Regions from separate parts of the Glycomyces sp. NPDC046736 genome, predicted to be linked through region 2. Evidence: riboswitches for the same ligand, from Rfam matches in the RefSeq annotation. Region 2 holds a riboswitch; the other holds the start of a gene.
The links. Region 2 has a riboswitch for thiamine pyrophosphate ahead of thiE (thiamine phosphate synthase). Riboswitches for the same ligand answer to the same signal wherever they lie in the genome.
Positions count from the first base shown of each region.

Region 1 (5,130 bases), on a different contig from region 2:
CGACAGGGCGACGACGGCGCCAAGCTTCGCGACGGGATTGACGCGGGCGATCGGCGCCTCGGGCGCGCACACGGGAGCGATGGTCAGCATGGGGCCCCCGGGCCGGCAGGGGTGAAGCGCGGGCGAGGCGACCTGGCCAGTGCGGACGTTGGGCCTGCGCTGGTCCGGTCGCGCGGTGTTCGGTCGGAGGTGAGTTCACGGGTGGCCAGCGATCCGGGTCGGCCGTGTCGAGGTCGGTGCGTCATCGACGGACCTCCTTCGACACTCTGCCCTGATCGAGGACGAGTTCGCGGGTGGCCAGTGCTGCCGCGAAGTCGCGGTCGTGGGTGACCGCGAGGAGGGCGGTGCCCTCGTCGCGGATGTCGGCGGTGAGGTCGACGAGTTCGCCCCAGGTGCGGCGGTCTTGGCCGAAGGTGGGTTCGTCCAGCAGGAGCACGCCCGGGGCGGCCGCGAGGGCTCCGGCGACCGAGAGCCTGCGGGCCTCGCCGCCGGAGAGCGTGTGGGGGTTCGCGAGGGCCAAGGGTGCCAATCGGAGTCGTTCGAGGAGTTCGTCCACTCGGGCCTCGATGCGGGCCTTGGGCCACCCGGCCTGACGGGGGCCGAAGGCGAGTTCGTCGCTCACGGTGGCGGTCACGAACTGGTGCTCGGGGTCTTGGAAGACCGTGCCGACGCGCGCGGCGAGGCGGCGCGCGGGGAGCTTGTGGAGCGGGCGCGATTCGCCGGGGACCGCGGCCCGGCCGCGGGTGGGTCGTTCGAGGCCGCCCGCCAGGAGCGCGAGCGTGGACTTCCCCGAGCCGTTGGGGCCGGTGACGGCGAGCAGTTCGCCTTGGCGCAGTTCGAAGGAGACGCCGTCGAGCGCGGGCCGGTCGGCTCCGGGGTGGACCAGTGCCAGGTCGTGGGCGCTGAGGGCGAGGTCGCCCGCCGCGCGGGCGGGCCGGGTCGGCAGCGGTGCGCCCGGGACCCAGACGCCTTGGGCCGCAAGGGTCTCGCCGTGCTCGGCGAGGACTTTCGCGGCGGGCCCGTCGGCCAGGAGCGCGCCGCCGGGGCCGAGGGCGATCACGCGGTCGACGAGGTTGAGGATGTCGGCCACGCGGTGCTCGACGACGATCATGGTGGCTTCGGTGTCGGCCAGCGCCGACCGGAGCGCGTCGCGGATGTGCTGCGCGCCTTCGGGGTCGAGGTTCGCGGTGGGTTCGTCGAGGAGGATCAGGTCGGGCCTGCGGGCCAGCACCCCCGCGAGGGCGAGGCGCTGCTGCTCGCCGCCGGAGAGGGCGTGCGTGTCGCGTTCGGGCCCGTAGGGGAAGCGGACCGAGTCGAGGGCGCGGTGCACGGCGGGCCAGATTCGACCGGCCGGGACGGCCTGGTTCTCCAGGCCGAAGGCCACGTCGTCGCCGCTGCGGGCCATGACGAGCTGCGTCTCGGGGTCTTGGAACAGGATGCCGACGCGTTCGCGCTGGTCGGCGGCGGGCTTGCCGTCGAGGAGGACTTCGCCGTCCTGTTCACCGGAGTCGCCGGTGAGGAGCCCGGCGAGCGCGGCGAGCAGGGTGGACTTGCCCGACCCCGAGGGGCCGAGCAGGAGCACCCGCTCGCCGGGCTCGACGCGCAGGTCGACGTCCGAGACGGCCTTGGCCCTTCGCCCGGCGTGGCGCCAGGCGAAGCCGCGGAACTCGACCGGGATCATCGGTCAGATCCGGGCCCGTTCGCGCCCGGCGGGGAACCGGTCGAGGACCCCGGTGGGGGCCATGGCCTTGACGAGGGCCTTGGAGCCGAGACCGGCGACGAGCGCGCCGGAGAGGAGGGCGAGCACGAAGTAGGGGACCTTGAACTCCCACAGCCCGGTGTCGGGGTAGGAGTTGCGCAAGTCGAAGAGCGCGAGGGCGACGGCCGAGAGCGCGCCGCCGAGGAGCGCGACCGCGGTGTTCCAGCGGCGGTAGCGGGTGGCGGCGAACGCGAGTTCGCCGCCGAGGCCCTGGAGGAGGCCCTGGTAGATCACGGCGACGCCCCAGTACGCGCCGAGGAGCGCCGAGACGGTGGCGGCGAGGCCTTCGGTGAAGAGTCCGGCTCCGGCGCGGCGGACGATGAGCGGGGCGAGCACGGCGGGGATGAGCCACACGCCGTTGAGGACCGACTTCAGGGGCGGGTAGAACAGGAGGGCCGGTTCGAGTCCGGCCCAGACGAACCCCCAGGCCCAGAACACGACGCCGAAGGCGACGGCGAGGACGGCGCAGGTGAGGATGTCGACGGTGCGCCAGCGGCCGGGGGCGGCGAGGGCGGTGCTGTCGGGCATGGGCATGCCTTTCGTGGAAAAAGGGACACGACGCGACAGCGGTCGACGAACGACTTCCTACGCCGGTATTACCCGGATCAGGTGTGAGGGTCTGCGGTCGGTTCCGCACTCTCAGCCAATCGGCTCCCCTGTCAGCTTCGACGTTAACACCACGCGGTGCGCCGGTAGCGTGTGCGCGGCCTCGCGGTGACGGCCCGCGCGGCGGGCCGTAGATTGCCGGGATGACCACTGAAGCGGATTGGGATCTGGTGCGGCGGGTCGTGGCGGCGCTGCCGGAGGGGACCTGGACCTCGTACGGGGACCTGGCGGAGCTGATCGGGACGGGACCGCGGCAGGTGGGCGCGTTCATGAAGGACGGCGATGTGCAGCGGGCCTATCGGGTGCTCACCGCGGGCGGCACGGTCTCTGAGGGTTTCCGCTGGTCGGACGGGCGCAGCGGACGGGACGTGCCGGAGCTTTTGCGTGAGGACGGCGTGACGGTGTCCGCGAAGGGCCGCGCGGACCGGTCGCAGCGGATGTCGGTGTACGACTTGAAGCTCTTGGCGAACGAGCTCGAACAGGACGAGGCCTGACCGGTCTCAGTGCAGGTCGGCGTCCGGGGCGGTGTGCTTCCAGGACGTGAACTCGACCGCCAGCCCGGGCCGCGACGGCGCGCAGCAGTACGGGCCGGCCTGGACCTCGGCCTCGGGGTCGAGCGGCGCGAGGCGCACCAGCCGCCACGGCTCCTCCCCCGCGCGGGCGCGGACTGCGACCGCGTCCCTCAGGCGCGTGGCCCGGACGGTGACTTCGAGTCCGGCCCACTCGGGGACCGGCGCGGTGGACCAGTCGGACTTCACGTCGGTGACCACGGCCCCGATCTGGAGCGCGCCGTCGGCGTACTCGACGCCGGTCTTGATCCAATGCTCGGCGTCGGCGCGGATCATGATCCCGGCCTGGTCGAACTGCCGGTCGTACCCGGCGATGAAGCTCACCTCGACCGCGCGCGTGCCGTCCCAGGCCTCCAGGAGCGCGTGCTCGTCGTCGTGGACGAACCCGTAGCCGGTGTGCCGCCACGCGTCCGAGCCTTCGACGGCGGTGACCAGGAGGTGCCCGTCGTCGGTCTCTTCGGCCGAGACCGGCAGCGCCGTCCACGCGCCGGACTTCCACGGAATGTCGATCGGTGCCTCGATGTCCATCGGCCCGAGCCTAGTCGGACTCGCTGCCGCCGTTCAAGGGCTTGACGCACCCATGGGGTAGAAACGGGGCATGGCAGGAATCGGCACGGACACGCTCAGGGACGAGGCGGAGGCGCTGCTGCGCGCCCTCGCCGGGGAACACGCCAGACTGCGCGAGGACCAGTGGCGCGCGATCGAGGCGCTGTGCTCGGGCGGCGAGGACGGCAGGCGGGTGCTCCTGGTGCAGCGCACCGGGTTCGGCAAGTCCGCGGTGTACTTCACCGCGACCTCGCTACTGCGCCGCCGCGGCGCCGGGCCCACCGTGATCGTCTCGCCGCTGCTCGCTCTGATGCGCAACCAGATCGAGGCGGCCCAGCGCGCCGGGGTGCGCGCCCGCACGATCAACTCGGCCAACCCCGAGGACTGGGACCAGATCGCCGAGGCCATCGCCGAGGACGCGGTGGACGTGCTGCTCATCAGCCCCGAGCGGCTCAACAACCCCGCGTTCCGCGACTACCAGCTCCCCAAGCTTGCCGCCGGGTGCGGGATGCTCGTGGTCGACGAGGCCCACTGCATCTCCGACTGGGGCCACGACTTCCGGCCCGACTACCGGCGCATCGCCACCTTCATCGAGGACCTCCCTCGCAGCGTCCCGGTGCTGGCCACCACCGCCACCGCGAACGAGCGGGTCTCCGGCGACATCGCCGAGCAGCTCGACCGGCCCGGCGAGTCCACGCTCGTGCTGCGCGGCAGCCTCGACCGCGAGTCGCTGCGGCTCTCGGTGGTCGACCTGCCCGACAACGCCCACCGGCTGGCCTGGCTCGACGAGCAGCTGCCGCGCATGACCGGGTCGGGCATCGTCTACACGCTCACCGTGGCCGCCGCCGAAGAGGTCAGCGACTACCTGGCCGGCAGGGGCCACGCCGTCGCGTCCTACACCGGCCGCACCGACAACGCCGAGCGCCTCGCACGCGAGGAGGAGCTGCTCGACAACCGCCTCAAGGCCCTCGTCGCCACCAGCGCGCTCGGCATGGGCTTCGACAAGCCCGACCTGGGGTTCGTGGTCCACCTCGGCGCGCCCTCGTCGCCGGTCGCGTACTACCAGCAGATCGGCCGCGCCGGGCGCGCGACCGACCGCGCCGAGGTGGTGCTGCTGCCCGGCAGCGAGGACCGGGCGATCTGGGACTACTTCGGGTCGCTGTCCTTCCCCGCCGAGGACGCGGTGCGCCGCACCCTGGACGTGCTCGGGGCCGAAGGCCGGGCGCTGTCGACGGCCGCGCTGGAGCCGCTGGTCGACCTGCGCCGCACCAGGCTCGACATGATGCTGAAGGTCCTCGACGTGGACGGCGCGGTCCGCCGCGTCAAAGGCGGCTGGGAGTCCACCGGCGCGGCCTGGCACTACGACGCCGAACGGTACGCGAAGGTGGCGGCCGCCAGGAGGCACGAGCAGCAGCGGATGCTCGCCTACGAGGCCACCGACCGGTGCCGCCTGGAGTTCCTGCGCACCGAACTGGACGACGCCGAGGCGGCCGCGTGCGGGCGCTGCGACAACTGCACCGGCACCCGCACCGAGGCCGGGGTCGGGGCCGAAGCGGCGGAGGGCGCGGCCGCGGCACTGTCGAAACCGGGCGTGGCCGTCGAGGTCAAGCGCATGTGGCCCACCGGGATGCAGGCCGTGGGCATCGACCT
Region 1 is NZ_JBEYYO010000001.1:197,660-202,789, reverse strand. Features, by position in the region: gene AB0B28_RS00925 (energy-coupling factor transporter transmembrane component T) at 1-90, opposite strand, end outside; gene AB0B28_RS00920 (ATP-binding cassette domain-containing protein) at 242-1,681, opposite strand; gene AB0B28_RS00915 (ECF transporter S component) at 1,685-2,287, opposite strand; TPP riboswitch at 2,325-2,427, opposite strand; gene AB0B28_RS00910 (MGMT family protein) at 2,509-2,859, shown strand; gene AB0B28_RS00905 (DUF1349 domain-containing protein) at 2,866-3,462, opposite strand; gene AB0B28_RS00900 (DEAD/DEAH box helicase) at 3,533-5,130, shown strand, end outside.
Region 1: it holds a riboswitch for thiamine pyrophosphate, as region 2 does, so the genes downstream of both, AB0B28_RS00915 (ECF transporter S component) here and thiE (thiamine phosphate synthase) in region 2, are expected to answer to the same signal.

Region 2 (5,130 bases):
CGGCGTACTCCCCGTCGGGATTGACCACGGTCGCGCGCACGGTCTGCGTGCAGTCGGCGTCGCCGAGCAGCTCGGCGAGTTCGTCCAGTCCCGCTGCGGCGCAGTCGGTCAGCTCCTCGGCTTCGAGCACCTCGTACGCGCCCGCGGCCCCGGCCGGAGTGAACGAGGCGGCGGCGAACAGCTCCTCGACGGTGATCGGCGCGGCGTCGGTCTCCCTCGCGGCGATTGGGTCCACCACCTCCGGAGCGTCCGAACCCGACTCCACAGGGGACGATGCTTGAGCGTCGCCGGTCTGCTGCGCAGACGGATCGGACTCGCCCTCGCGCAGCACGATGAACGCCCCGGCCGCGCAGGCCGCGGCCACCGCGAGCGCGGAGACCACGGCGAGCGCCACCAGCCACCAGCGGGTGCGGCGGCGGGCGCGCTGGGCGGCGCGGCGGAGCGGACGGGACGCGTGGATGTGCTCCAGGTGCGCCTCCATGTCCTCCTCCGCGCCGCGGTCGATCACGGAAGGCGGCAGTTCCTCGGGGCTGAGCCGGACGGTGGGCGCGCCCGATTGCGCGCGCTCGTCGTACTCCGCCCAGTCGTATCCCGGATCGGTCGGTTCTCGGCGCCCCTGCGTCTGCTGGGGAACGCCGAAGGGAGACGGGCCATGTGCCATAGCTCGCAGCTTAGACCCGCGGCGGGGTGAAACCCGGAAAGGTTCCCTCGGGAGAAGGACCGCGATGAGCGAACTTCATCTTCGCGGGTGAAGACGCGTGCGTCTCTCCGCGCCGGTCCGGCCGCCCCGCCCGGGCGCGACGCGCGACAATGGGGGCGTGTCTGAGCAGCCGGAGCACTATTTCAGCGAGCAGCCCGCCGTGGACGACCGCGAGCGGACCATCGAGTTCACCCTCGACGGCGTCACCCACGAGCTGACGACCTCCACAGGCGTCTTCTCCGGCAGCCGCCTCGACCCCGGCACGAGCGTGCTCCTCAACAAGGTCGTCCCTCCCGACACGCCCGGCACCTTCCTCGACCTGGGCTGCGGCTACGGCCCCATCAGCACCGTCCTGGCCCAGCGCGCCGACGCCGAGGTCTGGGCCGTCGACGTCAACCGCCGCGCCCTCGACCTGACCCGCCGCAACACCGAGAAGGTCCCCGGGACCGTGCACGTCGCCGTCCCCGAGGAGGTCCCCGCCGAGGTCCGCTTCGACGAGATCTGGTCCAACCCGCCCATCAAGATCGGCAAGCCCGCCCTCCACGAACTCCTCGCCACCTGGCTCCCGCGCCTCAGCGACGAGGGCGTGGCCTGGCTCGTCGTCTCCAAGCACCTCGGCGCCGACTCCCTGGCGCGCTGGCTGGCCGAGCGCGGCTGGACCGTCGACAAGCACGCCAGCGCGAACGGCTACCGGGTCCTGCGCGTGGACCGCTCGGAGCAGTAGCGTCGGGGGTCTGGCCTACGATGGGGTGGCTCCCGAGCGACCCCGGAGGACCCCATGCCCCGTGACGAGGCTCCCAGCGGCGCCGTCGACCTGCCCCTGACGCTCACCCAGATCGCTTACGGCGGCAAGGCGACCGTGAACGTGGCCGCGCCGGGCCCCTGCGTCAACTGCGAGGGCTCGGGCCGCGAGGACGGGCAGTGGTGCAACTACTGCGACGGGTCGGGCTCGATGGTCGTCGAACGCGACGTCACGGTGCGGATCAAGCCCGGCCTGGCCGACGGCGACACGGTGATGCTCCCCGCCGAAGGCGCCGACGGCGTGATCGCGATCGTGCGCGAGACCCCGCACCCCGTCTTCACCCGCGACGGCGCCGACCTGCACACGGTGCTCGACGTCGAACCCGAAGTGCTCGAAGACGGCGACATCCTCGACATCGAGACGCTCGGCGGCGAGGCCGAACTCCGCGTCCCGGCGGGCACCGCCGACGGCGCCGAACTGCGCCTGACCGGCGAGGGCATGCCCGGCCCCGACGGCCGCGGCGACCTCATCGTCGAACTGCGCGAACTGGCCGCCCCGCCGCCCGAGGAGGTCCGCGAGGCGCGGCGCATCGGCTCGGGCCGGGCGATCGCGGGCGCGGCGGCCGTACTGGCCGGGCTCATCACGATGCTGGTCGCGATCGGGATGCGGGCGAACACCGAGATCTGCACGCCCAGTGAGGAAGTGCGGTGCGTCGTGGTCGTCAACGGGGTCGCCAGGGGCGAGGCCACCCCCGGAGAGCAACGCGACAGGGCCGACCTCACGATGTTCCTCGTCCTGGTTCCGGGCGCGGTGGTCTTCGGCTTCGGAATGCATTCGCTCGCAACGGGTCTGAGGCGCATGGGCGAACACCGGGCCGAGGCGGGCCAGCGGCGCGCGCCCTGACCGAAGTGTCCGGATGCTGACACCGACTTGTCACGGAACGCCGCGATGACGTAACGTGGCCGCCAGAAACGAATACGCCCACGGGAGTCCGATGCATCGGGCTGAGAGGGGACTTGGTAGTCCCGACCGTCGAACCTGATCCAGATCATGCTGGCGCAGGGAGAAGGAGCCATGCACGCATTCAGTCTGCCTCGACTTCACGTCATCACCGACACCCGCCGCCCCAGCGGCTTCGGTACCTCCCAGTCGGGGCGCGACCCCCACCCAGAAGCTCTCCCCGGCCCTGCCGCACTCACGGAAGCGACATTCGACCGGACGGTCGACTCGCGCGGCGGCGACCCGGCCGCTTCCCTTGGCCGCGAACCGATCACGGGAACGCCTCCCGGCCGCGACCCGTCGACCGCCGCCTCGACCGGCCGAGCCCCGCTCGCGGCAACGTCGCCCGCATCGCCGGTCGCCGCCCCTCGCCGCGACCCCCTCGTGGTCGCCGAGGCCGCGCTGGCGGCGGGGGCCCGGCTGATCCAGGTCCGCCCCGAGGACCATTACGACGACCGCGAGGCCCACGACCTCGCCGCCGAACTCATGGCGCTCTGCGAGCGGTACGGCGCGACCTGCCTGGTCAACGACCGCGTCCACGTCGCCCAAGCCGTCGGCGCGCACGGCGTCCACCTCGGCGCCCGAGACCTCCCGATCGACGCCGCCCGCCGCATCCTCGCGCCCGGCGCGATCATCGGCGGCACCTGCCGCGAACCGGAGGCGGCCCGAGCCGCCCGCCGAGCCGGAGCCACCTATCTCGGCGTCGGCCCGGTCTGGGCCACCACCACGAAAACCGGCCTCCCCGCACCGATCGGCCTCGAAGGCCTCGCCGCGGTCTGCGCCGCGGTCGACCTCCCGGTGATCGCGATCGGCGGCATCACCGCATCCCGAGCAGCCGAATGCCGCGCGGCCGGGGCCCACGGCGTAGCGGTGGTCGGAGCGATAGCGGCCGCCGAGGACCCAGCAGCCGCAACGGCCGAACTCCTCGCGGCACTGGACGAAACCCCGAAGTTCCGCACCGGTCCCCGCCGCACTGTCACGCGCACCCCGGCCCGCCCCAACCCGGCCGCGCCGAACCCCGCGCAATCGCCTGCACCTCAGGCCGACACTGAACCCAGCAACCCGACTTCGACCCCGACCACGCTCCGGCGCGAATCGACCGCCGCCGCCGCCGCCGCCGTCACCACCGACCGCGCAGCACTCGATCGGCCCACCGATCCCTCCCACACGCAACCGCTTGCGCCCCAAGGCGACACCGATCCCGGCGACGCAGCGTCGGCCCCGACCGCGCTCCGGTGCGAATCGACCGCCGCCGCCGTCACCACCGACCGCGCAGCACTCGATCGGCCCACCGAGCCCTCCCACACGCAACCGCTTGCGCCCCAAGGCGACACCGATCCCGGCGACGCAGCGTCGGCCTCGACCGCGCTCCGGCCCGAATCCACCACCGAGACCGGCGCTGAATCCGCAACGCTCGACCGCCCCGCTGCATCGCACCCACCGCAACCGCCCGCCGCACCGACCGACGCCGCCATCGGCCACCGACATGCGGGTGAGGGCCGATGACCCGCGTCGCCGTCATCGGGGCCGGGTCCATCGGGCTCGCCATCGCGTGGCGAGCCGCCCACGCCGGGGCCGCGGTCGTCGTGCACGACCCCGCGCCCGGCTCAGGCGCGTCGCGCGTCGCCGCGGGCATGATCGCTCCCGCCACCGAGACCCACTACGGCGAACAGGCGCTGGCCCCGCTCATGGCCGCCTCCGCCGACGCCTGGCCCGCGTTCGCCGCCGACCTCGAACAGGCCACCGGCCTCGACGTCGGCTTCTGCGACGTGCCCACCCTCGTCGTCGGCCTCGACGACGCCGACCGCGCCGAAGTCGAGCACCAAGCCGACCTCTACCGCGCCACAGACCGCACCGTCGACACCCTCACCCCAAGGGCCGCAAGACAAACCGAACCGCTGCTCAGCCATCGCGTCCGCGGCGGCCTCCTCGCCCCCGGCGACCGCGCCGTCGATCCTCGGGTCGTCCACAAAGCACTGATCATCGCCGCCGAGCATGCGGGCGTTCAGTTCCACACCGCCCCCGTCACCGACACCACCGCGCTCGACGCCGACCAGACCGTCATCGCCGGCGGTTGCGGTTCCGCCGCACTCGAACCCTGGCGCCTGTCGGTCCGGCCCGTGCGCGGCGTCGTCCTCCGCCTCCGGGCCGAAGGCCAAGCCGTACCCCGAACCACCGTGCGCGGCTTCGTGAAAGGCCACCCGATCTACATCGTCACCCGATCCGACGGCGAGATCGTCATCGGCGCGACCAGCGACGAACGCGGCTTCGACACCCGAACCGCCACTGCCGGAGCCGTCCACGACCTCCTGCGCCACGCCATCGAACTCGTCCCCGAGATCGCCGAATACCACCTCGACGAAGTCAGCGTCGGCTTCCGCCCCGCCACCCCCGACAACCTGCCCCTCCTCGGCCGCCTCGATGCGCGCACCATCGCCGCGACCGGCCACTACCGCAACGGCATCGCCCTCATCCCCGCCACCGCCACCGCCGTGGCGGCCCTCATCGCAGGCGAGGACCCGGACGCCCTGCGCCCGTTCGACCCCCACCGCTTCACCCCCGGCCGCACCGTCAAGGAGTCGCACCAGTGAACATCCACCTCAACGGCCGCCCCGGCGACGCCGCGACCGTCGCCGAAGCCGTCGCCGCCGTGACCGAAGCGCCCCGCGGCATCGCCGTCGCCCTCAAC
Region 2 is NZ_JBEYYO010000007.1:4,870-9,999, forward strand. Features, by position in the region: gene AB0B28_RS09020 (hypothetical protein) at 1-661, opposite strand, end outside; gene AB0B28_RS09025 (methyltransferase) at 819-1,424, shown strand; gene AB0B28_RS09030 (DnaJ C-terminal domain-containing protein) at 1,479-2,345, shown strand; TPP riboswitch at 2,416-2,526, shown strand; partial or broken gene thiE (thiamine phosphate synthase) at 2,826-3,377, shown strand; gene thiO (glycine oxidase ThiO) at 3,944-5,032, shown strand; gene thiS (sulfur carrier protein ThiS) at 5,029-5,130, shown strand, end outside.